Regions from separate parts of the Agromyces sp. GL_144 genome, predicted to be linked through region 2. Evidence: predicted binding sites of a transcription regulator. Region 2 holds the regulator's gene; the other holds the start of a gene.

Region 1 (15,492 bases), 1.1 Mb from region 2:
GAAGCCGACGTCATCGAACTCGATGTCGACGCGGCATCCGCCCCCGGCCTCGGCGAGGACGACGCGCTCTTCTCGCTCGACGACGCGCCCGACGCCTGGCATCAGCTCACGGTGGAGCTCTCCACCGAGGAGCACGACCGCCTCCTGCAGCTCGCGCGCGCGGCCGGCATCTCGCCCGAGGAGTACCTGCGCGGCCTGATCTGAGGCGCACGCGCGGGAGCGACGAGCGCCCGCCGCCGACTCAGGCCGGCGAGTGGAACCTCTGCTGCGCAGCGACGAGCCCGAGATCGGCGATGGCCTCGACGGCGTCGGCAGCGTCGGAGATGAGGTTGGGCAGGGTCGCCCGCTCGGTGCCCGAGAAGTCTTTCAGCACGAAGTCGGCGGCGTCCTGCCGACCGGGAGGGCGGCCGACGCCGACGCGCACGCGCGTGAAGTCGGCGTTGTCGGTGGCCTTCAGGATGTCGCGGAGGCCGTTGTGCCCGCCGTGCCCGCCGCCGGCCTTCAGCCGAACGGTGTCGAAGGGGATGTCGAGTTCGTCGTGCACGACGATGAGCCGGTCGGGCCCGAGGCCGTAGAACTTCAGCAGCGCCGAGACCGGGCCGCCCGACGTGTTCATGTAGCTGTTCGACTTGGCGATCACGAGCTTCGGGCCGCCGGGTCGAAGGAACCCCTCGGCGACGCGCGAGGGCGTCTTGTGGGTCTTGAAGGTCGCGCCGAAGCGCGAGGCGAGCTCGTCTGCGACCATCTGGCCGACGTTGTGCCGGTTCGCCGCATACTGCGCGCCGGGATTGCCGAGGCCCACGACGAGCCAGGTGTTCGCGGCCACGGTGTGCTCGCCTTTCGGACGGGATCTGAAGAGATCGAGGAAGCCCACTGGGTCGCTCCTCTCGTGTGCAGAACAGGACGGGCGTGTGCGGAACGGGCCCGCGGCCCGCATCCGAGCGTACCCGGATGCGGTGCCGCAGGCCCGATCGCCGTGCGTGGGCTGGGACTACTCCGCGGCGGCCTCTTCGGCGGGAGCCTCGGCGGCCTCGACGGCCTCGCCCTCGGCTGCCTCGGCCTCTTCGCCGAGGTCGGCCTTCTGCGGGGTGTGCACGTTGACGATGAGCGAGTCGCCGTCGGTGATGAGCGTGGCGCCCTTGGGCAGCTCGACGTCCTTGGCGTGGATCTGGGCGCCCTCTTCGAGGCCCTCGACCGAGACGACGACGCTCTCGGGGATGTGGGTCGCCTCGACCTCGAGCAGGAGGGTGTGCGAGTCGAGGTCGGCGATGGTGCCGGCGGCGGTCTCGCCCTCGACGTGCACGGGGATCTCGACCTGGACCTTCTCGCCCTTCTTGATGACGATGAGGTCGAGGTGCTCGATGACCTGGTGCACGGGGTCCTTCTGGACGTCCTTGACGAGCGCGAGCTGGCTCTTGCCCTCGATCTGGAGGTCGAGCACCGCGTTCGCCTTGCGGATGAGCAGCTGCACCTGGTGGCCGGGCAGCGTGACGTGCTGCGGGTCGGTGCCGTGGCCGTAGATGACGGCGGGGATCTTGCCCACGGCGCGGATCTTGCGGGCAGCGCCCTTGCCGAACGAGTCGCGGAGCTCCGCGACGACCTTGTTGTCTTCAGCCATGATGTGTCTCCTTGGTGGGGGCCCGGCTTTGTCGGCGCGGCGGCCCAGATCGTGTGTCTGATGTCTTCAACTCGAACGCGCGGCATGCAAGATGCGCGGATGCGTGAGGAATAGCCGTGGAGCCAGCTCCCACCGCGTCGATCACGGATGCCTCGTGCGCGATCTCTCGCGCTGCGGGCCTCCCTCGCCGAAGTTCAATCGCCCAGTCTAGCAGCCAACTGCGCGGCCGCCTGTTCGACGAGCGTCTCGACCGGGCCGGCGACGTCGACGACGATTCCCGGCTCGTCGGGCTCGAGCGGCTCGAGGCTCGCGAGTTGCGAATCCAGGAGACTCGCCGGCATGAAGTGTCCGGTGCGGCCCTCGGTGCGGGCGGCGAGCACCTCGCGGCTGCCGTGCAGGTGCAGGAACCGTGTCGAAGGCGCCTCTGCGAGGATCGCGTCTCGATACGCGCGCTTCAGCGCGGAGCAGGCGATGACGAGGCCTGTTCCCGTGCGCGCCGCCTCGGCGAGCGTCGATCCGACGGTCTCGAGCCAGGGCCGCCGGTCGTCGTCGTCGAGTGGCACGCCCGAGGCCATCTTCTCGATGTTCGCGAGCGGATGCAGGTCGTCGGCGTCGACGAATGGCACACCGAGTTCGTTCGCCACGAGCACGCCGATCGTCGACTTGCCGGACCCGGAGACGCCCATGACGACGACGATGGGCGAGCTCGCCATCGGATCTCCATTCGCCTGATTCGGTCGGCACCAGCCTAGCCAGCGCGTGCTGTCGGCCGCCCTCTCAGCAACACCGTGCAACGGTGAGGCCGCCTCACAGTACGCTTGAGTCGACCCCCAGAAATCTCACGAGGAGTGTGTTCGTGCCTGCAACCGGATCAGCAAACATCGGCGTCGTCGGACTCGCGGTTATGGGGTCGAACCTCGCCCGCAACCTGGCGAGCCGCGAGGGCAACACCGTCGCCGTGTTCAACCGCTCCCCCGAGCGCACGCGCACGCTGGTCGACGAGCACCCCGAGGCCGGCTTCGTCGCCGCCGAGAGCTACGACGACTTCGTGGCCTCGCTCGCGAAGCCGCGCACCGCGATCATCATGGTGCAGGCGGGCAAGGGCACCGACGCCGTCATCTCCGAGCTCGCGAGCCGATTCGAGCCGGGCGACATCATCGTCGACGGCGGCAACGCGCTGTTCACCGACACCATCCGTCGCGAGCGCGAGGTGCGCGAGACGGGCATCAACTTCGTCGGCGCCGGCATCTCGGGCGGCGAGGAGGGCGCGCTCAACGGCCCGTCCATCATGCCCGGCGGCTCAGACGAGTCATGGGTCACCCTCGGCCCGATCCTCAAGTCCATCGCCGCGGTCGCCGAGGGCGAGCCGTGCGTCACGCACATCGGCCACGACGGCGCCGGCCACTTCGTCAAGATGATCCACAACGGCATCGAGTACGCCGACATGCAGCTCATCGCCGAGGCCTACGACCTCATCCACCGCGGCACGGGCAAGTCCCCCGCCGAGATCGCCGACGTGTTCGCCGAGTGGAACCGCGGCGAGCTCGAGTCCTACCTCATCGAGATCACCGCCGAGGTGCTGCGCCAGGTCGACGCCGAGACCGGCGCGCCGCTCGTCGACGTCATCCTCGACGAGGCCGGCTCCAAGGGCACCGGCGTCTGGACCGTGCAGACCGCCCTCAGCCTCGGCACGCCCGTCTCGAACATCGCCGAGGCCGTGTTCGCCCGCGGCCTCTCGTCGCACCCCGAGCAGCGCGCGGCCGCCAAGGGCCTCTCCGGCCCCGATGAGGCCGAGCGCATCCCGGCCGACGAGGTCGACGCCTTCATCGAAGACGTGCGCCTGGCCCTCTACGCCTCGAAGATCGTGGCCTACTCGCAGGGCTTCGACGCGATCCGCGCCGGCGCCGTCGAGTACGACTGGAACATCGATCTCGGCGCGGTCTCCAAGATCTGGCGCGGCGGATGCATCATCCGAGCCCAGTTCCTGAACCGCATCGCCGACGCCTACGCCGAGACCCCGAACCTCGAGCTCCTGCTCTCGGCGCCGTACTTCGCCGAGGCGTTCACGCGCGCGCAGGCCGCCTGGCGTCGCGTCGTCGTGCGCTCGGTCGAGACCGGCATCCCCGCCCCGGCGTTCGCCTCGTCGCTCGCGTACTACGACGGCCTGCGCGCCGACCGCCTGCCGGCCGCGCTCGTGCAGGGTCAGCGCGACTTCTTCGGCGCGCACACCTACAAGCGCATCGACAAGCCGGGCGTGTTCCACACGCTGTGGTCGGGCGACCGCACCGAGATCGCCACGACGCCGTCGACGCACTAGCCGCGGTCCACGGCCGAGAGAGAGACCATCGGATGCCGCAGCCGAAGTGGCGACGCGAGGGCGACGAACCCGACTACCGGTTCACGCTCGCGAACGAGCGCACCTTCCTGGCGTGGATCCGCACGGCGCTGGCGCTGCTCGCGGGCGGCGTGCTGCTGTTCGAGTTCGCGCAGTCCATCGGACCGCGCGGGCTCGTGCTCGCCCTGGCGGTCGGGCTCGCCGTGGTCGCGGCGGTGCTCGGCGCGCTGTCCTACGTGCGGTGGCGCGCGAACGAGATCGCGATGCGCAACGGCCGTCCGCTCCCCGGCAGCGTCGTCATCCCGATCCTCGCGGCCGTCTCGCTGCTCGCGGCCGCGGTGATCGCGGTCATGATCCTCGTGTCCTGAGGCCGATATGTCCGACGCGTCGATCGAGCTCCCGCCCCGTGACCCCGGCCTCCAGGCCGAGCGCACCGCGCTCGCCTGGAGCCGCACGGGGCTGGCGATCGCCGTGAACGCGGTACTCGTGCTGCGCTCGGGCCTCGTGTCCGATCAGCCCGCGCTCGCGACGGCCGGCGTGGTGCTCTTCGCGATCTCGGCCGCCGCCGCGGCCTACGGCATGGTGCGCCGACGCGAGCTCGCGGCCGAACGCGGACCGGTCATGCCGTCGGCATGGCCGCTGCTCGTCGTCGCGGCGACGGTCGTGCTGGCGGCGGTCGCGGGCATGGTGTCCCTCCTCCTGGAGACGGCCCGATGAGCGAGGAGCACCCCGAGCTCGCGGGCTACGAGCCGGTCGACCGGCCGCGCAGGCCGGGCCGCCACCGCGCCCTGCGCATCCTGGTGATCGTGGCGCTCGCCGGCCTGGTCCTCCCGATCGTGCTCTCGACCCTCTCGGTGGCGAACACCACGGCGCGAACCGCGTGTGCGACATTCGCGACCGCCGCGATCCGCGGCGAGGTCGCGACCGACGCCCCGTTCGAGCTGTTCGCCGCGGGCGGGCCGGGCTGGCAGTGCTACGCGACCATGGAGAACGGCGACCATCGCCACCTCGCCAACTTCGGCCTCTTCCCGGCCGCCCCGCGCTACGGCGTCGGCACGCCCACCTGATCCACGTCAGTCGCCCGCGGCGCCCTCGTCTGAGAGATCCGCGAAGAACACGCGCTTGTATGCGCGCCCGTCGGGCAGCGTGATGGTGCGCGCCTCGACGAGTCCGCGCGTCACGCGCTGGTAGATCGCCTGCGGCGTGACGCCGAGCCGCTTGGCGGCCTCGGACACGCTCTCGCCGGGCAGGTCGGTCGGCACGCTCGACGGCCGCTCGCGCTTGCGACGACGACTCGCCTCCTGACGCTCCGCGATCTCGGCGTCCTCGCCGGCCCACCGGTACTTCGCGGCCGACGGGCTGAGGCCCGCGGCATCCGCGATCTCCTCCCATGAGGCGCCGGTCGCGACGGCGTCGCGTACGGCGGTGAGCGTCGCGGGCTCCGTCTCGAGCGCGGTCACGAGCGAGCGGATGCCTCGGAGCCGGTCGAGCGGCGCGACCTCATCGCTCGCCTCCACGGCGGCGAGCGCCGCGAGTGCGGCTGCGGCTTGCGAGGACAGGAACGGCATGGCGAATCCGGCCGTCGGCGTCAGTCCGCCAGCAGGCGGTTGCGCACCTCGCGGCGGATGACCTTGCCGATGAGCGATCGCGGCAGTTCGTCGGTCGCGAAGACGCGCTTGGGCACCTTGTAGGCCGTGAGCCCGTCGCGCGCGACGGCGCGGATGCCCTGCTCGTCGAGTTCGGCGCCGTCGCGGAGCACGACGACCGCGACGACCTGCTCGCCCGAGTGCTCGTCGGGCACGCCGACGACGGCGGCCTCGATCACGTCGGGGTGCGCGAGCAGGGCCTCTTCGACCTCGCTCGGGGCGACGTTGAAGCCGCCCGTGATGATGAGCTCCTTGATGCGGTCGACGATGCGCACGAACCCGTCGGCGTCGATCGAGACGATGTCGCCGGTGCGGAACCAGTCGGTGCCGCCGTCGGTCGCGGGCACGAACACCGCGGCCGTCTCGTCGGGCTTCTGCCAGTAGCCGGTGAACACCTGCGGGCCGCGGACGATGAGCTCGCCCTCGGCGCCGGCCGCGACATCCGTCTGGGGATCGTCGGGGTCGACGACGCGCGCCTCGGTCGAGGGCAGCGGCAGACCGACCGTGCCGGCGCGGCGATTGGGTGCGACGGGATTGGCCATGAGCACGGGCGAGCATTCGCTGAGGCCGTAGCCCTCGACGAGGTATCCGCCGGATGCCGCCTCCCACGGTTCGACCACGTCGGCCGAGAGCGGCATGGCGCCCGAGATCGCGATCTCGATGCCGTCGAGCGAGACGCCCGCCTCGGCGGCGGCCTTCGTGAGCCGGTCGTAGATGGGCGGCACCGCCGGGAGGAAGGTCGGCGGTCGGCGCTTGATCGACTTCAGCACGAGGTCTGGATCGAACTTGGGGAACAGCACGAGGCGCGCGCCCATGCTCATCGCGAAGGTCAGGCAGAGCGTGAGGCCGTAGGCGTGGAACATGGGCAGCACCGCGTGCACGACCGCGCTGCCGCGCTCGATCTGCGGCACCCACGCGCGCGACTGCGCGGCGTTCGCGACGAGGTTCGCGTGCGTGAGCGTCGCGCCCTTCGGGCTGCCGGTGGTGCCGCTCGTGTACTGGATGAGCGCGACGTCGTCGACCGAGGGCGCGAGGATGTGCGCGTCGACCGGGTCGGATGCCACGAGCTTCTGCCACGGCGTCGTGCCGCGCACCTTCGTGGTGAGCGCCTCGCGCGACTCGCGCGCCTTCGCGATCGGCAGGCGCAGCAGCGCGCGGGTGGCGAACGGCATGGCCCGGGTCACGTCGACCGAGACGATCTCGCGCACCGAGACATCCGCCGGGAAGGCCTGGATCGTGTCGACCACCTTGTCCCACGCGATGACGACGGCGGCGCCGTGGTCTTCGAACTGGTGGCGGAGCTCGCGCGGCGTGTAGAGCGGGTTGTGCTCGATGACGATGCCGCCGAGGCGCAGCACCGCGTAGAAGGCGACGATGTGCTGCGGGCAGTTCGGCAGCACGAGCGCGACCGGGTCGCCCGGCTGCACGCCGAGCAGGCGCAGGCCCTCGGCCGCGCGCTCGATCTGCGCGCCGAGTTCGCGGTACGTCGTCGTGCGGTCGAAGAACTCGAGGGCGACGCTGTCGGGGTAGGCCTCGACGGAGCCGCGCACGAGGTCGTAGAGCGAGTCGGTCTGCTGCTCGATGTCGTGCGGCACGCCGTCGGCGTAGCCGGCGAGCCAGGGGCGTGGCGTCTCGATCGTCATCGCGGCCTACGCCGCGCCGTCGAACATGCTCGTCACCGAGCCGTCTTCGAAGACCTCGTGGATGGCGCGCGCGAGGAGCGGCGCGATGGGCAGCACGGTGAGGCGCGGCCAGCGCTTCTCTTCGGGAACCGGGAGCGTGTCGGTGACGACGACGCGGTCGATGACCTCGGACTGCAGGATCTCGGTGGCCGGGTTGGAGAACACGGCGTGCGTCGCGGCGACGACGACGCCCGTCGCACCGGCTTCTTTCAGCGCCTCGGCGGCCTTCACGATCGTGCGGCCGGTGTCGATGAGGTCGTCGACCAGGAGGCACACGCGGCCCTTGACGTCGCCGACGATCTCGTGCACCGAGACCTGGTTCGGCACGAGCGGGTCGCGGCGCTTGTGGATGATGGCGAGCGGTGCGCCGAGCTTGTCGCTCCAGATGTCGGCGACGCGCACCCGACCCATGTCGGGCGAGACGACGGTGAGCGTCGACGGGTCGAGCGAGTTCTTGAACTCCTCGAGCAGCACGGGCATGGCGAAGAGGTGGTCGACGGGGCCGTCGAAGAAGCCCTGGATCTGCGCGGCGTGCAGGTCGATCGACATGATGCGGTCGGCGCCGGCGGCCTTGAAGAGGTCGGCGACGAGGCGTGCCGAGATCGGCTCGCGTCCGCGTCCCTTCTTGTCTTGACGCGCGTACGGGTAGAACGGTGCGACGACCGTGATGCGCTTCGCGCTCGCACGCTTGAGCGCGTCGAGCATGATGAGCTGCTCCATGAGCCACTCGTTGATCGGCGCGGTGTGCGACTGGATCACGAAGGCGTCGGACCCGCGCACGCTCTCATCGAACCTCGCGTAGATCTCGCCGTTCGCGAAGGTGCGCGCATCGGTGGGCACGAGCTCCGAGCCGAGTTCTTCGGCGATCTGCTCGGCGAGGGCGGGATGCGCCCGCCCCGACACGAGCACGAGCCGCTTCGATCCGGTGGTCTCGATTCCCGACATGTGCTGTGTCCTCTCCACCTGCGCCAAACGCGGTGTGTTCGGCCGCGGTGTGTTCAGTCGCGGTGTGTTCAGTCGGCGTCGGAACCGGATGCCTCGCGCGCGGCCTCGGCGGCGTCGGCCGCCGCAGAACCGGCCCGGTGCTTCTGGACCCACTCCTCGATGTTGCGTTGCGGTGCCACGTTCACGGCGAGCGCGCCGGACGGGACGTCTTTTCGGACGACGGTGCCGGCGGCCGTGTAGGCGCCGTCCCCAATCCTAACCGGCGCGACGAAGACGCCGTGAGAGCCGGTGCGAACATGCGAGCCGACCTCGGAGTGGTGCTTGCGCACGCCGTCGTAGTTGGCGAAGATCGAGCCCGCGCCGATGTTGGAATGCTCGCCGATCGTGGCGTCGCCGACGTAGCTGAGGTGCGGAACCTTGCTGCCGGTGCCGATCGTCGCGTTCTTCGTCTCGACGAAGGCGCCGATCTTGCCGTCGGCGCCGAGCACGGTGCCCGGGCGCAGGAACGAGAACGGGCCGACCGTGGCTCCGGCGCCGACGACCGCGAGCGTTCCATCGGTGCGTCGCACCTCGGCGCCCACCCCGACCTCGCAGTCGGTGAGCGTGGTGTCGGGGCCGATGAGCGCCCCGGTCTCGACGACCGTGGCGCCCTTGAGCTGCGTGCCGGGGCGGATGGTCACGTCGGGCGCGATGCGCACGGTGAGGTCGATCCACGTGGTCGCCGGGTCTTCGATCGTCACGCCGTTCAGCTGCCAGCCGCGCACGATGAGGGCGTTCAGGCGGGCGGCCGTCTCGGAGAGCTGGGCGCGGTCGTTGATGCCGGCCACGAGCCACGGCTCGGTCACGGGCACGGCCTCGACCTCGGAGCCGGCGGTGCGCAGCAGCTGGATCACGTCGGTGAGGTACTTCTCGCCCTGCGCGTTCTCGGTCGTGAGGTTCGCGAGCTGGTCGCGCAGCGCCGCGGCGCCGAACGCGTAGATGCCGGCGTTGATCTCGGAGATGGTGCGCTCGGCGTCGCTCGCGTCCTTCTGCTCGACGATGCGGTCGAACACGCCGACGCTGTCGCGCACGATGCGCCCGTAGCCGGTGGGGTCGTCGTAGAAGGCCGAGAGCACGGATGCCGCCGCATCGCGATCACGGTGACGCTCGAGGAAGCCGACGAGGGTGTCGGCGTTCAGCAGCGGCACGTCGCCGTTCAGCACGAGCACCTCGCCGTCGAAGTCGGCGGGCAGCGCGTCGATCGCCTGCTCGACCGCGCGACCCGTGCCCGGCACCTCGTCTTGATCGACGATGAGCGTACCGGGCAGCTCGGCCTCGACGGCCGCGGCGACCTGGTCGCGTTCGTGGCGCACGACCGCGATGACGTGGGCGGCTTCGAGACTGCGCGCGGTCGCGAGCACGTGCGCGACGATGGGCGCCCCGGCGAGGGGGTGCAGCAGCTTCGGCGTGGCCGACTTCATACGGGTGCCCTGCCCCGCGGCGAGGACGATGATGGCGAGGTTCTGATCGGTCATTCGCGTCTTCCTGTGGGGTTGGATCCGGCGGCTTCCTGCGTCGCCTCCGGCGGCGTTCCGGCTCCGCCACCAGGATTCGAACCTGGACCGAACAGCTCCAAAGGCTGTCGTGCTGCCGTTACACTATGGCGGACCGCTCGGGCGGGGTGCGCACGGGCGCCATCCAGTCTGCCAGACCTGCCGGGGTGACCGCGTCGTCGCGCTGTCGGCGTCGCGCTGTCGGCGACGTGCTGCCGCGGGATAATGGCGGGATGACGCATGCCGACGAGGTCGACCGCATCGTCGAGGACTGGGAACGCGAACGCCCCGACCTCGACTTCGCACCGCTGCAGGTGCTCTCGCGCGTCGCGCGACTGTCGAAGCACCTCGATCGCGCGCGCCGGCAGGCCTTCGCCCGCTCCGAGCTCGAGTCGAGCGAGTTCGACGTGCTCTCGGCCCTGCGCCGCGCCGGCGCGCCGTTCCGGCTCTCGCCGAAGCAACTGCTGCAGCAGACCCTCGTCTCGAGCGGCACGATGACCAACCGCATCGACCGTCTCGTCGAGCGCGGTCTCGTCACCCGGCAGACCGACCCCAACGACGGTCGCGGCATCCTCGTCGAGATGAGTCCGGCAGGCCTCACCCGGGTGGATGCCGCGATCACACGCCTCGTCGACGCCGAGGCGGAGTTGCTCGACAGCCTGCCGGCCGCCGAGCAGAAACGGCTCGCCGGGCTGCTGCGCAAGCTCAGCCTCGGTTTCGACTGACTCATTCGGGTGCCCGGCGTGGGCTCGCCGGTTCGCCGGGTGCTCGCGTTCTCGCGTTCTCGCGTTCTCGCGTTCTCGCGTTCTCGCGTTCTCGCGTTGTCGCGTTGTCGCGTTGTCGCGTTCGAGGACTGCGCTTCCCGGGCTCGGTGCAGCACATGGTCAGGCGCAATGCTGGTGCCGATTCCCTCCACAGTTCTCGAACATATCTTCGAATGTCGGCTGAATTCCGGTAGAATCGAGGTATGCGCAGCGACGGCCCGGCTCCCCATCTCGGTGGTGGTTCCGCGTCTTCGCCGCGGCCTGTCGATCACGTCGGGTCTGCTGCGGTCGGGGCTGCTGCGGACGCCGCGCATGATGCGCGTTCGCCGTATGCGGTGGCGCGAGATCAGCTCGCGGGGTTGGTCGATGCGGTGGTGCAGGCGCAGCGGGTCGAGGCGATGCAGGCCTCGGTCCGGGTCGAGGTGATGTTCCTCGCGCTCTCTCATGCGATCCGGGCCGAGGCCGCGTTCGTGGCGTCGTCGCTGTCGGCGTCCCGGCGTCGCGAGATGGCCCACCGCAGCGTCGTCGCCGAGCTGGCGACCGCGTTGCGGGTGCCCGAGCGCAGCATGCAACGTCAGCTCGACGAGGCGTGGACGTTGTCGACGTCGTTGCCGGCGACGTTGGCGGCGATGCGGGCCGGCGACCTGTCCCTCCAGCACGCGCGGGTCATCATCGAGGCGTGCGCGGTTATCGATGACGAGGTCGATGACGAGCACGGCGTGTTGTCCCGCCTCGATGAACGCCTCGCCGTTTTGGCCGCAACAGTGTCCGCGGCGACGTTGCGACGCAAGGCGCGAGCGCTTCGTGAAGAGCTGCTGGCCGAATCCCTCGCCGACCGGCATCGGGCGGCGCGGGCCACTCGTCGGGTCGAGCTCGAACCGGCGCGTGATGGCATGAGCTGGTTGCACCTGCTGCTGCCCGCGGCCGATGCCGCACTGATCGCCGACCGCCTCGACGGTGTGGCGCGGGTCGCCCTCACCGACGCGGCCTCGGGTGGTCGAGGCACTGCCGACCATGATCGTGCCGGACACGTCACACCCGATCAGGTGCGTACCGACACCGCGCGCGATCTGCTCCTCTACGGGGCGTTGCCGTCGGGGTCTGAGCTTGCTGCGGCGGTCGCGTCGGTGCGTCCGAGCGTGCACGTCACGGTCCCGGTGCTCACGTTGCTGACTGAGCCCGGCCGGGCCGCGCCTACCCCGACCGCGACCGCAGCACCTGGCGCCACCGCCGTGCCGGACGCGTCAGGCGCGCTGGGCGCGTCGAGCGCAACCGGCGATTCGGGCGCCTTGGGCGCATCCGCCATGCCCGACCTGCCTGTCGCGGCCGCCGTGCTCGACGGGTACGGCCCCGTCGACGACGACACCGCCCGCCGGCTCGCAGCGCACGCACCCTCGTTCATCCGCATCCTGACCCACCCCGTCACCGGCACCGTGCTCGACGTGGACCGCACCCGCTATCGCCCGCCGGCGGATCTCAAGCGGTGGCTCGAGGTCCGCGACGGGTCCTGCCGGTTCCCGGGCTGCAACCGTCGCGCGTCGCGCAGCGAGGTCGATCACACCCAAGACTGGGCGTACGGCAACGCGACCGCGTTCGACAACCTCGCCCACCTCTGCGCCGCACACCACCACCTCAAACACGAGACCTCCTGGACGGTACGACATCTCCCGGGCGCGGTCCTCGAATGGACCTCACCCGGCGGAAGCACCCACACCACACACCCCGAACACCACATCCCAACCGACACATCGGCCGCATCACCAGCATCACCGCCCGGTGCGCCAACCGGAGCTACACCCGAGGGCTCGAGAGATGAACGCGGTGGGCAAAGGGTCGATCCGGAGGAGGTCGCTCCACCATTCTGAGCGTCGGGATTCTGAGCGTCGACATCTTGAACGGCGCGAGTTGCATCGACTGCATCGCGCGATCGGCCGCGCCCGCGATCGGCAGCGCGCGCAATCGGCAACTCGCGCGATCGGCCGCGCACGCGACGAACACGTCTCAGGCGAGTTCGGTCGTGTGCTCCCGACGTGACCGCACCCGCGCATTGCCGAGCGCACGTACCCCGAACGAGAGCGCGAGGAAGCCGACCAGCATGCCCAGGCAGTAGAGGGCGACGGCCCCGTACCCACCGACCGCGTCGGGGTTGAAGAACGGGTAGGGATAGAAGCCGGTCGCAGCGCCGCGGATGATCGAGAACGCAGCATAGACGGCTGGGAAGACCATCCACCACAGGATCGCCTGCGCCGCGATGCGGTTCTTCGGCGGCCACACGAGCCAATCGACGATGCCGGCGATCGGCAGTACGAAGTGAAGGATGGCGTTCACCACGGGATCGAGGTCTCCGAGATCGACATCCCGCAGCAGCGTGTTGAACACGAGCCCGACGAACGCGATGTAGACGACCGCAGCGCCGCGGATCGCCGAGTCCGTCGGGGTCGGCGCGTTCCGAGCCCGCAACAGACGCAGCGCGCTGACGATGAACACGATGCTGATCAGGATGTTGGAGAGGTTGGTGAAGTACGCGAAGAAGTTGAAGACGCTGTATCCGTTGGGGATGTGCACCGCGAACAGTTGGAACGCGATGGCCGACAGCGCGGCGAGCGCGAAGACCAGACGGAACACGACTGCTGCGACGCGACGCTTCATTCCGCTGATCCTAGTGACGGCGCGACGACGCTCGATCGCGACCCGCCGCGCGCTCGATGGCTCGAATGCCGTTGCGCACCCGCACCTCACGCGTAGTCGTCGGGCGCGAACCAGCGAGCACCGCCGTCGTGGAGGTTGAGTTGCGCGCGCACCGCGACGCCCTCCGCCCGGCAGGCCTCCGACAGCGCGCGAGCCCGGGCCCGCTCATCGGGTCGCGTCGCGTCACGCGGGGCCGACAGGCCCCTCCCCGTGACCGACCGTGAGTCGGCGGTTCACCCCTCGGGCTGTGGAGGAGCAGTGAACCGCCCGAGCACGACGACTAGCGGCGCATGACCTTGCGCGCCAGCCAGTTGCCGAAGAACTGCAGGCTCTGCACGAATACGACGATGAGCAGCAGCGCGGCCCAGGTGATCGCCGGCTGGAACTGCCGGTAGCCGTAGACGAGGGCGAAGTTTCCGAGGCCGCCACCGCCGATGAAGCCGGCCATCGCCGTCATGTCCACGATCGCCACGAGGATGAAGGTGTAGCCGAGGATCAGCGGGCCGAGCGCCTCGGGGATCACGACGGTGCCGAGGATCCGGATCGGCCCGGCGCCCATCGCCCGCGCGGCCTCCACGGTGCCCGGCGAGACCGTGACGAGGTTCTGCTCGACGATGCGCGAGATCGCGAACGACGACGCGATGGAGAGCGAGAAGATCAGCGCGTCATTGCCGATGCCGATGCCGATCACGTAGCGCGCGAGCGGCTGCACCGCGGCGAGGAAGATGATGAACGGAATGGGCCGGAAGAAGTTGATCACGACGTTCAGGATGTTGAACACCGGCTTGTTCGAGAGCAGACTGCCGGGCCTCGTCGCGTAGAGCGTGACGCCGAGCAGCAGACCGAAGAAGCCGCCGATGAGCAGGGTGGCGGCGACCATGTAGAGCGTCTCGGCCGCGGCGATCCAGAACTCGCTGCCGAGCTCGAACAGGCGATCCATCACGCCACCTCCGTGACCTCGGCGCGCGCGCCGATCTTCGCGAGCACCGCGTCGATCGCGGCATCCGCCCCTCTGATCGCGAGCGTCAGATGGCCGAACGCGCGCCCCTGGATGTCGTTGATGCCGCCGTAGACGAGTTCGAACTCGAGGCCCGCGCTCGCGAGGTCGAGGAACACGGCGGACTGCGATGCGTCGCCGTCGCGGAACGAGATCGTGACGATGCGCCCCTCGTGGCGTTCGCGCAGCACGGCCGCCTCGGCCGGCGACGGCACACCCTTGACCACGGTCGAGACGAAGCGCGCAGACGAGGCGTTCTTCGGCGACGAGAACACGTCGAACACGTCGCCGGATTCGATGACCCGACCGCCGTCCATCACCGCGACCTTGGTCGCGATCGACTGGATGACGTCCATCTCGTGCGTGATGATCACGATCGTGACGCCGAACTCGCGATTGACGCGCTTCAGGAGCTCGAGCACCTCCTGCGTGGTCTCGGGGTCGAGCGCGCTCGTGGCCTCGTCGGCGAGCAGCAGCCGCGGCGAGGTCGCGAGCGCACGGGCGATGCCCACGCGCTGCTTCTGCCCGCCCGAGAGCTGGTCGGGGTAGTTCCTCGCCTTGTCGGTGAGGCCGACGAACGCGAGCAGCTCGTCGACGCGCGCCGTGATCTCGGCCTTCGACGCACCGGCGACCTTGAGCGGGTAGGCGATGTTCGCCCGCACCGTCTTCGAGTTGAAGAGGTTGAACTGCTGGAAGATCATGCCGATCTCGAGCCGGATGCCGCGGAGTTCGCGCTCGGGCATCGTCGTGATCGTGCGCCCGCCCACCTCGATGGTGCCCGACGTCGTGGGTTCGAGGGCGTTGATCAGCCGCACGAGCGTGGACTTGCCGGCACCCGAGTAGCCGATGATGCCGAAGACGTCGCCGGCCTCGATCTCGAGGTCCACCGATTCGACGGCGACGATCGGCGCCCCGTTCTTCTCCGGCGACGGGTAGGTCTTGGTGACGTCGGTGAGGCTCACGAGAGCCATGCGGTGCTCCTTCCAGAGCGATGTTCCAGGGCGACGGTGCGTACGATGGTGCCGGCGAACGCGTGAACGGGCGGCGGGACCGATGATACGGTTCCCGCCGCCCGCGTGGCGCGGACGGTCCGCGGTTGCGGACGTCGGCAGATCAGCCCTTGGCGGCCTTGGTGTCGGCCTCGACCTTGGCGAGCGAGTCCTGCAGGTCGGCGACCGGAATGCTCAGCGGCACCGCGGTGTCGCCCGAGGCCTCGAGCAGGCCCGCCTGCACGCCGGGGTCGGTCTGGAAGATGTCGACGAGCTTGAGGTACGTCTCGTTGTCG
Region 2 (15,492 bases):
CGGCGTGTACTCGCAGGGCTCCCAAGACGACGCCGAGAACTCGATGCGCGAGCTCGCGGCCCTGGCCGAGACGGCCGGTGCGCGCGTGCTCGACGGACTCCTGCAGCGCAGGCCGCATCCCGATCCCAGCACCTACCTCGGCCGAGGCAAGGCCGAAGAACTGCGCCACGTGGTCGCGGCGGTCGGCGCCGACACCGTCATCGCCGACACCGAGCTCGCCCCGAGCCAACGGCGTGCGCTCGAAGACGTGGTCAAGGTCAAGGTCATCGACCGCACGGCCGTCATCCTCGACATCTTCAGCCAGCACGCGAAGAGCCGCGAGGGCAAGGCCCAGGTCGAGCTCGCGCAGCTCGAGTACCTGCTGCCGCGACTGCGCGGCTGGGGTGAGTCGATGTCCCGCCAGGCCGGTGGCCAGGTCGGCGGCGCGGGTGCCGGCATGGGCTCCCGCGGCCCCGGTGAGACGAAGATCGAGCTCGATCGCCGCCGCATCCACTCGCGCATGGCGAAGCTGCGCAAGCAGATCGTGGGCATGAAGCCCGCACGCGATGCGAAGCGCGCCAACCGGCGCCGCAACGCGGTGCCCTCCGTTGCCATCGCCGGCTATACGAATGCGGGCAAGTCGAGCCTGCTCAACCGCATCACAGGTGCGGGGCTGCTCGTCGAGAACGCGCTGTTCGCGACCCTCGACGCGACCGTGCGGCGCAACACGACCGCCGACGGCCGCGTCTACACGATCGCCGACACGGTCGGGTTCGTGCGCAACCTGCCGCATCAGCTGGTCGAGGCGTTCCGTTCGACGCTCGAAGAGGTCGGCGACGCCGACCTGATCGTGCACGTCGTCGACGCCGCCCACCCCGACCCCGCCGGGCAGATCGCGACCGTTCGCGACGTCATCGGCGACGTCGGTGCGCGCAGCATCCCCGAGCTGATCGTGTTCAACAAGGCCGACCTCGTCGGCCCCGAAGAGCGTCTCGTGCTGCGCGGGCTCGCCCCCGATGCGGTCTTCGCCTCCGCACGCACGGGCGAGGGCGTCGACGAGGTGCTCGCCGCGATCACGCGCATGCTGCCCGACCCGTCGGTCGAGATCGACCTGCTCGTGCCCTACGATCGCGGCGACGTCGTGTCGACGCTGCACGAGTCGGCCCGGGTGCTGTCGGTCGAGTACGACGAGGGCGGCACGAGGGTGCGGGCGCTCGTCTCACCCGAGCAGGCCGCCCAGCTCGACGTCTTCTCGGCGGCCGCCGCCGCGTCCTGACGCAGTCGGGCCCGTCGGGCTCCGACGCCGGTGGGTCGGTTCGCGTGAGACTCGCCCGACGTTCGATGACGTTCTGCGTCGAAGAACGTCGCAACCCGTGGCGGAATGCCGCGACATCCGCGTATGGTCTGATCTTGATCGAAACGTGCCGGGCCAGACGTCCGGCACTTGGAGCGACAGCCGAGCCCGGCACCCGCCCGCGAGACCACCAGCCGTGACGGCCGGGGTACGCGGCCTGTGTGCCCGCCCCGCCCCACGGTGTCCACCGGGGAGCAGAGCATGGTGCAGCACGGCGACGAGACGAACGCAACGGGCGGTGGCTCCGCGACGCCGCTGTCGTTCGAGCTCTACCCACCGCGCACGGATGCCGCGGCGATCGCGCTCGGGCGCACCATCGACCGCCTGGCGCAGGTCGATCCGGCGTTCATCTCGGTCACGTTCGGCGCCGGAGGCTCGTCGCGCGACCGTTCGCTGACGGTGCTCCGGTACATCCTCGAGAACACCGACGTCGAGCCGATGGCGCACCTCACCTGCGTCGGTTCCTCTCACGCCGAGGCCAACGATCTCGTGCGACGGTTCCTCGATGCCGGCATCCGCAGCTTCCTCGCGCTCAGGGGCGACCCGCCGGCCGGCGCCGAGCAGGACGCCTCGCTCGGCGACCTGGCGACGGCGGCCGAGCTGGTGCAGCTCATCCACCGGGTGCAGCAGGAGCGCGAGCCGTTCGCCCAGGTCGCGGTTCCGGGCAATCCGGGAGCGCGGCGCATCCATGCGCGAGCCGATCGCACCCGCGTCGCCGTGGCCGCGTTCCCGACCGGACATCCTCGGTCCAAGGACCCCTCGCGTGACGTCGACGTGCTGCTCGCGAAGGAGGTCGCCGGCGCGAACCTCGCGATCACCCAGTTGTTCTGGCTCGCCGATGACTACCTGACGTTCGTCGAGCGCGCCAGGGCCGCCGGCGTGACCATTCCGATCCTGCCCGGCATCATGCCGACGACGACCCCGGCGAGGCTGGCGAAGCTCACCGAGCTCACCGGCGTCGAGCCGCCCGCCGAGTACTCGATCGCGCTCGAGATCGAACCGGATGCCACCGGCCAGACCGACATCGGCATCACCTTCGCGGCCGAGCTCGCTGCCGAGGTGCTCGCCGGCGGCGCGCCGGGGCTGCACCTCTACACGTACAACCGCCACGAGGCCGTGCTCGAGCTCATCGACCGACTCGGGCTGACGCCGAAGACCACGACCGCCGACGCGCCCAAGACCGCCGACGCACCCAAGACCGCCAACGAGAGGAACGTCACGAGACGATGACCGCACGCACCTTCCCCACCGGAACGATCATCGGCTATCCGCGCATCGGACGCCGCCGAGAACTCAAGCGCGCCGTCGAGGCCTTCTGGGCCGGACGCATCGACGCCGATGAGCTCGAGACCGCCGCGGCGGAGCTCCGGGCCGCCACGCGCGACCGTCTCGCGGGCCTCGGCCTCGGGCGCGAGGACTCGTCGATCCCCGAGTCGTTCTCGTTCTACGACCAGGTGCTCGACGCGGCGGTGGCCGTTGGCGCCGTTCCCGCCCGGTTCGCCCATCTCGTCGACGACGAGGGCAGCGTCGACCTCGCCGGGCTCTTCACGATCGCGCGCGGCCAGGGCGAGCACGCGCCGCTCGAGATGACGAAGTGGTTCGACTCGAACTACCACTACCTCGTGCCCGAGATCTCGCCGACGACCGCCTTCTCGCTGCACGCCGAGCGCATTCTCGCGAGCTTCGTCGAGGCGCGCGCCGCCGGCTACCTCACGCGTCCCGTCATCGTCGGACCGATCACGTTCCTCGCACTCGCGAAGGCGGCGGATGACGCGCCGGACGGATTCCGTCCGCTCGATCGCCTCGACGACCTCGTGCCCGTCTACGCGCAGCTCCTCGAGCGTCTCGCCGAGGCCGGGGCCGAGTGGGTGCAGCTCGACGAGCCCGCCCTCGTCAGCGAGAGCCTCGACGAGTCCCGCGCGCGCATTCTCGGCGCGATCGGCGCGACCTACGACGTGCTCGGCGCTGTCTCGGCGCGGCCGTCGATCTTCGTCGCCGCGCCGTACGGCTCGCTCGACGAGGCACTGCCCGCCCTGGCGGCCACGCCCGTCGAGGCCATCGGGCTCGACCTCGTGCGCGGTGCCCTGCCCGACGCGCTCGACCCCGCGACCGCCGAGTCGCTCGCGGCCAAGACGCTCGTCGCCGGCGTCGTCGACGGCCACAACATCTGGCGCGGCGACCTCGCCGCGGCATTCGCGCGCGTCGAGGCGGTCCAGGCGCTCTCGGGCTCGGTCGCGGTCTCCACCTCGACCTCGCTGCTGCACGTGCCGCACGACGTCGCCGACGAGCCCCACCTCGACCCCCGACTCGCGAGCTGGCTCGCCTTCGCCGACCAGAAGGTGGCCCAGGTCGCCGTGCTCGCGCGCGGCCTCGCCGAGGGGCGTGGCGCCATCGAGGGTGATCTCGACGAGGCATCCGCAGCCCTGGCCGATCGCGCGGGCGCACCCGGCGTGCGCGTGCCGGCCGTGCGCGACCGACTCTCGGCGCTCGGCGACCGCGACTTCTCGCGCGACTCGTACGACGAGCGGGTCGCGGCGCAGGCCTCGCTCGACCTGCCGGAGCTGCCCACCACGACCATCGGGTCGTTCCCGCAGACCGGCGAGATCCGGCGCGCCCGGGCGGGCCTCGTGAGCGGCGCCCTGTCGGCCGAGGCGTACACCGCGCAGATGCGCGAGGAGATCGAACGCGTCATCCGGCTGCAGGAGCGCATCGGCCTCGACGTGCTCGTGCACGGCGAACCCGAGCGCAACGACATGGTGCAGTACTTCGCCGAGCTCCTCGACGGCTTCGCCGTGACGGTGAACGGCTGGGTGCAGTCGTACGGTTCGCGGTGCACGCGTCCGTCGATCCTCTGGGGCGACGTCTCGCGGCCCGAGCCGATGACGGTCGAGTGGTCGGCGTACGCGCAGTCGCTCAGCGAGAAGCCCGTCAAGGGCATGCTCACCGGCCCGGTGACGATCCTCGCCTGGTCGTTCGTGCGCGACGACCAGCCGCTCGGCGACACGGCGCGCCAGGTCGCGCTCGCCCTGAGGGACGAGATCACCGACCTCGAGTCGGCCGGCATCCGCATCATCCAGGTCGACGAGCCCGCGCTGCGCGAGCTCCTGCCGCTGAAGCGCGCCGACCAGCCGGCGTACCTCGACTGGTCGGTCGGCTCGTTCCGCCTCGCGACGGCGGGAGCGGCATCCGCGACTCAGGTGCACACGCACCTCTGCTACTCGGAGTTCGGCGTCGTGATCGACGCGATCAAGAACCTCGACGCGGATGTCACCTCGATCGAAGCCGCCCGCAGCCGCATGGAGGTCGTCGACGACCTCGCGACGAGCGGGTTCGACCACGGCATCGGGCCGGGCGTCTACGACATCCACTCGCCGCGCGTGCCGAGCGTCGAGGAGGTCACCGCGCTGCTCGAGCGCGCGGTCGGCGAGATCCCGGCGACTCGGCTCTGGGTCAACCCCGACTGCGGCCTGAAGACGCGTGGGTACGACGAGACCGTGGCCTCGCTCGAGAACCTCGTCGCCGCGACGAACGAGGTGCGTGCACTCGCCGGTCGGGAGCCGGCCGCGGTCTAGCACCTTCACCCCGAAGAACGGCGGGCGACGCATCGGGTGTCGCCCGCCGTTCGCGGTTTCGGAGTGGCCGCGTGATCGGCTCGGGCCGGCCCACTCGGGACCGACCGGCTCAGACCGACCGGCTCAGAGCTCCCGGCTCAGACCGACCTGAGCACCGCGACGATCTTGCCGAGCACCTCGGCGGCGTCGCCGAGGATGGGCTCGAACGCACTGTTGCGCGGGAGCAGCCACGTGTGTCCGTCGCGCTGCCGGAACACCTTGACGGTCGCCTCGCCGTCGAGCATGGCCGCGACGATCTCGCCGTTCTCCGCGGTGCGCTGCGAGCGCACGACGACCCAGTCGCCGTCGCAGATCGCCGCATCGATCATGGAGTCGCCGACGACCTTCAGCATGAACAGCTCGCCCTTGCCGACGAGTTGCCTCGGCAGCGGGAAGACCTCGTCGATCTGCTGCTCGGCCGTGATGGGCACACCCGCGGCGATGCGGCCGACGAGCGGGACCATCGCGGCGTCGCCGACCGGGGTCGGGTCGCCGACGGACGGCGCCCGGGTGTCGAGACCGGGGAGCTCGATGAGCACCTCGAGGGCACGGGGCCGGTTCGGGTCGCGCCGGAGGTAGCCGGCGAGCTCGAGCTGATTGAGCTGATGGGTGACGCTCGACAGTGAGGACAACCCCACCGCATCGCCGATCTCGCGCATGCTCGGCGGGTAGCCGCGGTCGGCGACCGACCGCTGGATCGCCTCGAGGATCGAGATCTGCTTCGCGCTGAGGCTCTTGCGGCGTCGGCTGCGGCCGGACTCGCGCTGGTCGTCGAGTTCGGTGCTCATCGTCGCTCCTCTGGGTTGATGCACCGAACGGATGTCGGTGGTGTCTGTTCGAATGTCCTCGGACATTCGAAACTGTATCCGCCCCGCACTGGTGCGGCAAACATCCGTTCGAGTGTGTCGTGAGATCCGGCGTCGAATTCCATTCGAACGAGATCCTTGCGATGTTCGAAGTTCGAAGATATATTCGGAACAGAGTTTCGCATCCGGTCCTCCCGGCCGAGGGCCGGATGCGACTCGCTACAGGAGGTGCGAGATGAGCGCAGTGATGGTCGAAGCTGTTTCGGGCAGTGCCGTAGTGGGCGGTGCCGTGATGGGCGGCGGTTCGTACGCCGGCAACTCCGTCTCCGGCGGGTTCGATGCGTACGCCCTCAGCGGTGCCGTACGCAGCCGGCTCCGCCTCACCCGGCGTGGGCGGGTCGTGCTGACCACGCTCGCCGCGATCCCGGTCGCGGTGTTCGCCATCTCAATCGTGCTCGGCAGCGGGGGAGCCGCGGCCGACGTCGATGGGCCGTCGAACGTGGGCCTCTCCTACCTCACCGTCGCCGATGGCGAATCGCTCTGGCGCATCGCCGAGTCGATCGCTCCCGCCAGCGATCCGCGAGAGATCATCGACGAGATCATGCGCCTCAACGGGCTCGAGAGTTCGACCGTCCAGCCCGGCCAGCGACTCGCGCTGCCGGTCGCGCCGTAGGCGGTTTCGCCCGGTGTCGCGACGGTGACGGGCGATGCGGCCTGCTCGCTAGCATTGATCGGGTGACCACTCTCGACGACCTGCCCATCCGCGATGACCTTCGCGGCCGAAGCCCGTACGGAGCCCCGCAGAAGGCGGTCCCCGTCGCGCTCAACGTCAACGAGAACACGCATCCGATTCCCGAGGCCGTCGCCCACGACATCGTCGCTCGTGTCGCGGCCGCCATCCTCCACCTGAACCGGTATCCCGACCGCGAATTCTCCGAACTCCGGGCGGCATTCGCCTGCTACCTCGGTCACGGCCTCGACGCCGACCAGATCTGGGCCGCCAACGGTTCGAACGAAGTGCTGCAGCATGTGCTGCAGGCCTTCGGCGGTCCGGGGCGCACGGCGCTCGGCTTCGCGCCGACGTACTCGATGTACGGGCTGCTCTCCGCGGGCACCGGCACCGGCTGGGTCGAGGGCGGCCGTGACGCCGAGTTCGAGCTGAGCCCCGAAACCGCGGTCGCGGCCATCCGCGAGCACGACCCCGACATCGTGCTGCTCTGCTCGCCGAACAACCCCACGGGCACGCCGCTCCCGCACGAGACGATCACCGCCGTCGTCGATGCCGCGCGAGGCATCGTGGTGGTCGACGAGGCCTATCACGAGTTCGCCGATCCGGGCACGCCGAGCGCCCTCGACCTGCTCGAGGGCCGCCCTCGGCTCATCGTGTCGCGCACGATGAGCAAGGCGTTCGCCTTCGCGGGCGCGAGGGTCGGCTACCTCGCCGCCGACCCGGCGGTCGTCGATGCGCTCCGCCTCGTGCGACTGCCGTACCACCTCTCCGCGCTCACGCAGGCGGCCGCGCTGGCGGCCCTCTCGCACAGCGACGAGATGCTCGCGATGGTCGACGACATCCGCGGCCAGCGCGAACGCATCGTCGACGAGCTCGGGCGGCTCGGGTTCCACCCGTACCGCAGCGGCGCGAACTTCGTGCTCTTCGGCGGTGTCGATGACCCCCACGGCGTCTTCGAGGCGCTGCTCGCACGAGGCATCCTCATCCGAGACATCGGCCTGCCGGGGTGCCTGCGCGTGACGGCGGGCACCGAGACCGAGACCACGGCGTTCCTCGAGGCGATCGCCGAGTTCGCGCCGAACGTGGCGGCCGATCCAGGCTCGAACGCCGGCAACGGCGCCGTGAATAGGATGGACGCATGACCACTTCGAACGCGCCGCGCACGGCGCGGGTGCAGCGCGAGACGAGCGAGTCGAGCATCGATCTCTCGATCGACCTCGACGGCACCGGTGCGAGCGACATCGAGACCTCGGTGCCGTTCTACGACCACCTGCTCACGGCGTTCGCGAAGCACTCCCTCACCGACCTCACCGTGCGGGCCACGGGCGACACGCACATCGACGTGCACCACACGGTCGAAGACGTGGGCATCGTGCTCGGTCAGGCGATCCGCCAGGCGCTCGGCGACAAGCGCGGCATCTCGCGCTACGGCGACGCCCTCGTGCCGCTCGACGAGGCGCTCGTGCAGGCCGTGGTCGATATCTCGGGGCGTCCGTACCTCGTGCACACGGGCGAGCCGGCCGGCTTCGAGTACCACCTCATCGGCGGCCACTTCACGGGGTCGATGGTGCGTCACGTCTTCGAGGCGATCACGTTCAACGCCGGCCTCACGGTGCACGTGAACGTGCTCGGCGGGCGCGACGCGCACCACATCGCCGAGGCCGAGTTCAAGGCGTTCGCACGGGCGTTCCGCCAGGCGAAGGCGTTCGATCCGCTGGTGTCGGGCATCCCGTCGACCAAGGGCGCCCTGTGACCCGTACGCGGCGCGTCGTGGTGCTCGACTACGGCTCGGGCAACGTGCACTCCGCGGCCAAGGCACTCGAGCGTGCCGGCGCAGAGGTCGAGGTCACGTCCGATCGCACGGCGGCGCTCGAGGCCGATGGACTGCTCGTGCCCGGCGTGGGCGCGTTCAAGGCCGTCGTCGAGCAGCTCGAGGCGGTGCGCGGCGACGAGATCATCGACCGGCGGCTGGCCGGCGGCCGGCACGTGCTCGGCATCTGCGTGGGCATGCAGGTGCTCTTCGAGCACGGCGTCGAGCGCGGCAACGACACCGAGGGCCTCGGCGAGTGGCCGGGCACCGTCACCGAGCTCCCGGCCGAGGTGCTGCCGCACATGGGGTGGAACACGGTGCGGCCCGACGAGGGTTCCGTGCTCTTCGACGGCATCGCCGACGAGCGGTTCTACTTCGTGCACTCGTTCGCGGCGCAGCAGTGGACCCTCGACGTCATGCCGCCGTTCCCGAAGCCCCGGCTCACGTGGGCCGAGCACGGCGGCCCGTTCCTCGCCGCGGTCGAGAACGGACCGCTGTCGGCCACCCAGTTCCACCCCGAGAAGTCGGCCGACGCCGGCATCCGCCTGCTCTCGAACTGGATCCGCTCGCTCGAGTGAGCGACCCGACGCGTCACACGATCCGAGCGCCACGCCGACCGGCGACTAGGATGCTGTGACTGTGCCGATGCCGCGGTTCTGCGGCGTCTGAAATTCTCCTAGGACAGTGATGAGTGAGTTCAACAAGACCCCCCGCCTCGTGCTGCTTCCCGCGGTCGACGTGGCGGGCGGCAAGGCCGTTCGCCTGACCAAGGGCGAAGCCGGTACCGAGACCAACTACGGCGACCCGATCGACGCGGCGGTCGACTGGGCCGACCAGGGCGCCGAGTGGATCCACCTCGTCGACCTCGACGCGGCGTTCGGCCGTGGCTCGAACGGTTCCATCCTCAAGAAGGCGATCCGCCAGGTGCGCGGCCGCGTGAACGTCGAGCTCTCGGGCGGCATCCGCGACGACGCCTCGCTCGAGCACGCGCTCGAGATCGGCGCCAAGCGCATCAACCTCGGCACCGCGGCGCTCGAGAACCCCGAGTGGGCCGCCTCGGTCATCGCCCAGTACGGCGAGGCCATCGCGGTCGGCCTCGACGTGCGCGGCACGACGCTCGCCGCCCGCGGCTGGACGAAGGACGGCGGCGACCTGTGGCAGGTCATGGACCGCCTCGAAGAGGCCGGCGCCGCGCGCTACGTCGTCACCGACGTCACGAAGGACGGCACGCTGCAGGGCCCCAACCTCGACCTGCTGCGCCAGGTCATGGACCGCACGCACCGTCCGGTCGTGGCATCCGGCGGCATCTCGAACCTCGACGACATCGTCGCCCTCCGCGAACTCGTGCCGCTCGGCCTCGAGGGCGCGATCGTGGGCAAGGCCCTCTACGCGGGCGCGTTCACGCTGCCCGAGGCGCTGGATGTCGCGTCCCACTGAGTCCGGCGACGGCGTCGAACCGGTCGATCCGCCCAGACCTGCGGATGCCGCGGGCGGGCGTGCGACCGGCGGCGCCGCGGGTCGGGTGCACGACCACCACGCCGACCCCGGCGGATCGACCGATTCGGCCGGCGTTCCTTGGGCCGGCCGATCGCTCGCCCCGAACCCGCACGCGGCCGACGACGGACGGGCTCCGCAGGCGCTCGCTGCGGCGCTCACGGCATTCCGCGACGGTGACGGAAGCCAGGCCGACGTCGTCGCCGCATTCGGCGGATCCCGGCTGCTCATCCCGCTGCTCGCCGAGCTCGGCGACGGCGGCACCGAGATCGGTGAGCACGGGCTCGCGATCGAGAAGAGCCAGGAGCTGTCGATCGTGACGGTCGAGGGCCCGGACGGGCGCCGGGTGCTGCCCGTGTTCGCCTCGGTCGACGCGATGTCGCGGTGGAACCCGGTCGCACGGCCGGTGCCGGCCGACGGCATCCGGGTCGCGCTCGCGGCGGCCGACGACGGCACTGATCTCGTGGTGCTCGACCCCGGATCGCCGACGGAGTTCGTGCTGCGCCGCCCCGCGGTCTGGTCCGTCGCCCAGTCCCAGTCGTGGCATCCGTCGTTCGAATCGGCCGAGGTGCGCATGGCGTTCGCTCGATCCGTGTCGACCGAGCTCGCGGTGCTCGGCTTCGAGCTCGAGGCGGGCGATCCCGACGCACGGCTCGCGGGCCCAGAACTCATCGTCGAGCTCTCGTTGGTGGCGGGGCTCGAACGTTCAGAGCTCGACATCGTGCTCGGGCGACTCGCGCAGCGCTGGGCGGCCGATGACGTGATCGCCACGGGCGTCGACTCGCTCAAGGTGCGCCTCCGGGCCGCGCCGGCCTCGGCCTGACGCGGGCCCGCCCGCCCGGCCGGCGTTCGACCCGCCATCCTCGTCGCCGAGGGTTGCCGCGCCTCGTTCACGGGTGCAGACTCACGTGCGGGGGACCGCATGGGCGCAGCATCCGAATCCGAAGACGAGTTCCGTGCGCCGCTCGAGGCCGCCGCGCGCATCGCGGGCACCTGGCTCGAAGGGCTCGCTTCGCGCGAGATCGTGCCGCGCACGGGCATCGAGTCCGTGAAGGATGCGCTCGGGCGCGATCTGCCCGTCGCGGGTTCCGATGCCGCCGAGGTCGTCGAAGCCCTCGCCGAGGCCGTCGAGCCTGGTCTGATGGCGATGCAGTCGGCCCGCTTCTTCGGCTGGGTCATCGGCGGCACGGCGCCCGCCGCGCTCGCGGCGGACTGGCTCGTGAGCGCGTGGGACCAGAATGCCGCCCTCCGCGAGGTGACCCCGGGCGTGAACGCCGCAGAGGAACTCGCCGCGGACTGGATCTGCGACCTGCTCGGCCTGCCGGGCGGCACCGTCGCGGGATTCACGACCGGCGCGACCACCGCGAACCTCGTGGCACTCGCGGCGGCGCGCCACGCCGTGCTCGACCGCGTCGGGTGGGACGACGCCGTCCACGGCATCCAGGGCGCGCCGCGCATCCGGGTGATCGCGGGCGACGAGCACCATCCGTCGGTGGACGTGGCGCTGCGCGTGCTCGGCCTGGGGCGGCCGACCGACGTGGCGTCCGACGCCGAGGGCCGCATCCGTCCCGAGGCGCTCGAGGCCGCGCTCGCCGCAGGGGAGGGCCCCGCGATCGTGTGCCTCCAGGCGGGCAACATCCACTCCGGGGCATCCGACCCGTTCGCGGCATCCGTCGCCATCGCCCGTGCCGCGGGCGCCTGGGTGCACGTGGACGGCGCGTTCGGCCTGTGGGCGGCGGCGAGCCCGCGGTTGCGCCACCTCGTCGCGGGCGTCGAGCTCGGCGACTCGTGGGCGACCGACGCGCACAAGACGTTGAACGTGCCGTACGACGCCGGCATCGTCGCGGTGGCCGAGCCCGCGCATCTCGTGGCGGCGATGACGATGCACGCCGCCTACCTGCCGGCGGCCGCGTCGGGCATCGACCCGGCCGATCGGGTGCTCGAGCTCTCGCGGCGTGCGCGGGGCGTGCCGACGTACGCCGCGCTGCGGGTGCTGGGGCGCGAGGGCGTCGTCGAGCTGGTCGACGGGCTCGCGGCCGCGGCGACCGCCCTGGCCGACGGGCTGCGGTCCATGCCGGGCGTCGAGGTGATGAACGAGGTCTGCTTCACCCAGGTGTGCGCGGCGCTCGACGGGCACGACGTCGCCGCGGTGGCGCGGGCGCTCGACGCCGACGGCGCGGCGCTGGCGCACCCCTCGCGCTGGCGCGGCCGAGAGGTGCTGCGCTTCTCGGTCAGCAACCGGTCGACGGATGCCGCGGCCGTCGAGACGGCCCTCGAGGCCGTGCGCCGGGCGCTCGCCTGAGCTCGCACCTCCCGTGCGGTTGCGAGCATCCTGCCCGGATGTCGGTCGGTGGCGGCAGGATGGAGGGGTGGTCGCGCTCGACGCCTTCTCCGAAGCCACGCGAACCTGGTTCGCGGAGTCGTTCCGCGCGCCCACCGCGGTTCAGGATGCCGCGTGGCAGGCCATCGGGCGCGGCGCGCACGCCCTCGTCGTGGCGCCGACCGGCTCGGGCAAGACGCTCTCCGCATTCCTCTCCGCGATCGACCGGCTGCACGCGGAGCCGCCGCCGGCCGAACCCGGGACCCGTGTCTTGTACCTCTCGCCGCTGAAGGCGCTCGGCGTCGACGTCGAACGCAACCTCCGGGCACCGCTCACGGGCATCGCGCGCGTCTCCGAGCGACTCGGTGTCGAGCCGCCGCATGTCAGCGTGGGCGTACGGTCGGGCGACACGCCGGCGTCCGACCGCCGCGCGCTGCTGCGCACGCCGCCCGACATCCTCATCACGACGCCCGAGTCGCTCTTCCTCATGCTCACCTCGCAGGCGCGCGACACGCTCCGCACCGTCGAGACGGTCATCGTCGACGAGATCCACGCCGTCGCGGCGACCAAGCGCGGGGCGCACCTGGCACTCTCGCTCGAGCGGCTCGACGCGCTGCTGCCGAAGCCCGCCCAGCGCATCGGCCTCTCGGCCACCGTCCGCCCGGTCGAAGAGGTGGCGCGCTTCCTCTGTGCGAGCGCCCCCGTCGAGATCGTCGCACCGCCGAGCGAGAAGCGCTTCGACCTGCGCGTGGTGGTGCCGGTCGAAGACATGGCGCAACTGCCCGCGAGCGACGATGCGACCGGGTCGATCTGGCCGCATGTCGAAGAGGCGATCCTCGACCAGGTGCTCGCGCATCGCTCGTCCATCGTGTTCGCGAACTCGAGGCGCCTCGCCGAGCGGCTGACGGCGCGGCTCAACGAGCTCTCGCTCGAGGCATCCGAACGCGAGGCGCTCGTCGTGGCGGCGACCGCGAGCGGCCCGCCGGCCGCCGTGATGGCGCAATCGGGGCAGACCTCGGGCGCACCGCCGTTGCTCGCGCGCGCCCACCACGGGTCGGTCAGCAAAGAACAGCGCGCCGAGATCGAAGACGACCTGAAGAGCGGCCGCCTCCGCTGCGTCGTGGCGACCTCGAGCCTCGAGCTCGGCATCGACATGGGCGCCGTCGACCTCGTGGTGCAGGTCGAGTCGCCGCCGTCGGTCTCGAGCGGGCTGCAACGTCTGGGCCGGGCCGGGCACCAGGTGGGCGAGGTGTCCCGCGGCGTGATCTTCCCGAAGCAGCGCGCCGACCTCGTGCACGCTGCCGTCACGAGCGAGCGCATGCTCGCCGGCGCCATCGAGACCATGCGCGTGCCCGCGAACCCGCTCGACATCCTCGCGCAGCAGACCATCGCCGCGGCGGCGCTCGAACCCCTCGACGTCGACGGCTGGTTCGACGCGGTGCGGCGTTCGGCTCCCTTCGGGAGCCTGCCGCGTTCGGCCTACGAGGCCACCCTCGACCTGCTCGCCGGGCGGTATCCGTCCGATCGGTTCGGCGAGCTGCGGCCGCGCGTCGTGTGGGACCGTGAGGCGGGCACGCTCGTCGGCCGCCCGGGCGCCCAGCGGCTCGCCGTCACGAGCGGCGGCACCATCCCCGACCGCGGCATGTTCGGGGTCTTCCTCGTGGGCGACGAGGCCGGCGGGCGGCGCGTCGGCGAGCTCGACGAAGAGATGGTCTACGAGTCGCGCGTCGGCGACGTGTTCGCCCTCGGCGCCACGAGCTGGCGCATCCAGGAGATCACGTTCGACCGGGTCAACGTCGTGCCGGCGTTCGGCCAGCCCGGCCGTGTGCCCTTCTGGAAGGGCGACGGCCTCGGCCGCCCCGCCGAGCTCGGCCGTGCCCTCGGCGCGTTCATGCGCGAGGTGGCGGCGGCGCCCGAGTCCGACGCGCGCACGCGCATCACCGAGGCGGGCCTCGACGCGTTCGCGGCGAACAACCTCATCGCCTTCCTCGCAGACCAGGCGAAGGCCACGGGGCATGTGCCCTCCGACCGCACGCTCGTCGTCGAACGCACGCGCGACGAGCTCGGCGACTGGCGGGTCATCCTGCACTCGCCGTTCGGCATGCCGGTGCACGCGCCGTGGGCGCTCGCCGTGGCTGCACGGGTGCGTGAGCGGCACGGCGTCGACGGTGCGGCCGTCGCCGCCGACGACGGCATCATCGTGCGCATCCCCGACACCGGGGTCGACCCGCCCGGTGCCGACCTCTTCGTCTTCGAGGCCGATGAGCTCGAACAGCTCGTGACCGACGAGGTCGGCGGCTCCGCGCTCTTCGCGAGCCGATTCCGCGAATGCGCGGCGCGCGCCCTGCTCCTGCCGAACTACCAGCCGGGGCGGCGTTCGCCGTTGTGGCAGCAGCGCCAGCGATCGGCGCAGCTGCTCGAGGTCGCGAGTGCGTTCCCGACCTTCCCGATCATCCTCGAGACGCTGCGCGAGGTGCTCCAAGACGTCTACGACGTGCCCGCGCTCGTCGAGCTCTCCCGTGACGTCGCCGCCCGGCGGGTCCGCCTCGTCGAGACGACGACCGAGGTGCCCAGCCCGTTCGCGAGTTCGCTGCTCTTCGGCTACGTCGGCGCGTTCATGTACGAGGGCGATTCACCGCTCGCCGAGCGCCGTGCCGCTGCGCTCGCGATCGATGCGACGCTGCTCGGCGAGCTGCTCGGACGGGTCGAGCTGCGAGAGCTCCTCGACCCCGGCGTCATCGAGACGACCGAGCGCGAGTTGCAGCGCCTGGCCGACGACTGGAAGGCGCGCGGCGTCGAGGGCGTCGCCGACCTCCTGCGGCTGCTCGGACCGCTCACCGACGACGAGCTGGCCGCGCGGGTCGCCGAGGGCACCGACCCGGCCACGGCGGCCGAGGAGCTCATCGCCGCCCGGCGTGCGGTGCGGCTCACGTTCGCCGGCAGAGCCCACCTCGCCGCGGTCGAAGACGTCGGGCGACTCCGCGATGCGCTCGGCGTCCCCGTGCCGCCGGGCGTCGCCGTCGCGTTCGCCGAGCACGTCGGCGACCCGCTCGGCGACCTCGTCGGGCGATACGCACGCACCCACGGGCCGTTCGCCGCCGACGAGGTCGCCGCGCGGTTCGGCATCGGCGTCGCGGTCGCGAAGGCCGCGCTGCGCCGCCTCGCCGACGAGCGACGGGTCGTCGAGGGGGAGTTCCGGCCCAACGGCACCTCCACCGAATGGTGCGACGCCGAGGTGCTGCGGCGGCTTCGCCGGCGCTCGCTCGCCGCGCTCCGCCACGAGGTCGAACCCGTGCCCCAGCTCGCCTACGCGCGGTTCCTGCCCGAGTGGCAGCATGTCGGCCGGCCGTTGCGCGGCATCGACGGCGTGCTCTCCGCGGTCGAACAG

The links. Region 2 encodes LexA, which represses DNA repair genes until DNA is damaged. Its sites were predicted from a motif close to TCGAACANNTGTTCGA; they were not measured.
Region 1: AC3IPY_RS06715 (HNH endonuclease signature motif containing protein) is a predicted target of LexA. The motif match lies at 10,680-10,695, and genes of this name have one in related genera.

The regions. Positions count from the first base shown of each region.
Region 1 is NZ_CM174399.1:1,500,871-1,516,362, reverse strand. Features, by position in the region: gene AC3IPY_RS06785 (RNase H family protein) at 1-204, shown strand, start outside; gene pth (aminoacyl-tRNA hydrolase) at 242-826, opposite strand; gene AC3IPY_RS06775 (50S ribosomal protein L25/general stress protein Ctc) at 992-1,618, opposite strand; gene AC3IPY_RS06770 (gluconokinase) at 1,813-2,331, opposite strand; gene gndA (NADP-dependent phosphogluconate dehydrogenase) at 2,523-3,935, shown strand; gene AC3IPY_RS06760 (YidH family protein) at 3,968-4,321, shown strand; gene AC3IPY_RS06755 (DUF202 domain-containing protein) at 4,329-4,670, shown strand; gene AC3IPY_RS06750 (hypothetical protein) at 4,667-5,020, shown strand; gene AC3IPY_RS06745 (hypothetical protein) at 5,027-5,521, opposite strand; gene AC3IPY_RS06740 (long-chain-fatty-acid--CoA ligase) at 5,542-7,242, opposite strand; gene AC3IPY_RS06735 (ribose-phosphate diphosphokinase) at 7,249-8,226, opposite strand; gene glmU (bifunctional UDP-N-acetylglucosamine diphosphorylase/glucosamine-1-phosphate N-acetyltransferase GlmU) at 8,295-9,740, opposite strand; tRNA gene AC3IPY_RS06725 (tRNA-Gln) at 9,802-9,873, opposite strand; gene AC3IPY_RS06720 (MarR family winged helix-turn-helix transcriptional regulator) at 9,992-10,483, shown strand; gene AC3IPY_RS06715 (HNH endonuclease signature motif containing protein) at 10,726-12,387, shown strand; gene AC3IPY_RS06710 (Pr6Pr family membrane protein) at 12,524-13,171, opposite strand; gene AC3IPY_RS06705 (methionine ABC transporter permease) at 13,491-14,150, opposite strand; gene AC3IPY_RS06700 (methionine ABC transporter ATP-binding protein) at 14,150-15,178, opposite strand; gene AC3IPY_RS06695 (MetQ/NlpA family ABC transporter substrate-binding protein) at 15,321-15,492, opposite strand, start outside.
Region 2 is NZ_CM174399.1:2,610,979-2,626,470, reverse strand. Features, by position in the region: gene hflX (GTPase HflX) at 1-1,255, shown strand, start outside; gene AC3IPY_RS12010 (methylenetetrahydrofolate reductase) at 1,535-2,563, shown strand; gene metE (5-methyltetrahydropteroyltriglutamate--homocysteine S-methyltransferase) at 2,560-4,905, shown strand; gene lexA (transcriptional repressor LexA) at 5,043-5,732, opposite strand; gene AC3IPY_RS11995 (LysM peptidoglycan-binding domain-containing protein) at 5,986-6,423, shown strand; gene AC3IPY_RS11990 (histidinol-phosphate transaminase) at 6,486-7,622, shown strand; gene hisB (imidazoleglycerol-phosphate dehydratase HisB) at 7,619-8,233, shown strand; gene hisH (imidazole glycerol phosphate synthase subunit HisH) at 8,230-8,868, shown strand; gene priA (bifunctional 1-(5-phosphoribosyl)-5-((5-phosphoribosylamino)methylideneamino)imidazole-4-carboxamide isomerase/phosphoribosylanthranilate isomerase PriA) at 8,978-9,727, shown strand; gene AC3IPY_RS11970 (SseB family protein) at 9,711-10,607, shown strand; gene AC3IPY_RS11965 (pyridoxal phosphate-dependent decarboxylase family protein) at 10,707-12,086, shown strand; gene AC3IPY_RS11960 (ATP-dependent helicase) at 12,154-15,492, shown strand, end outside.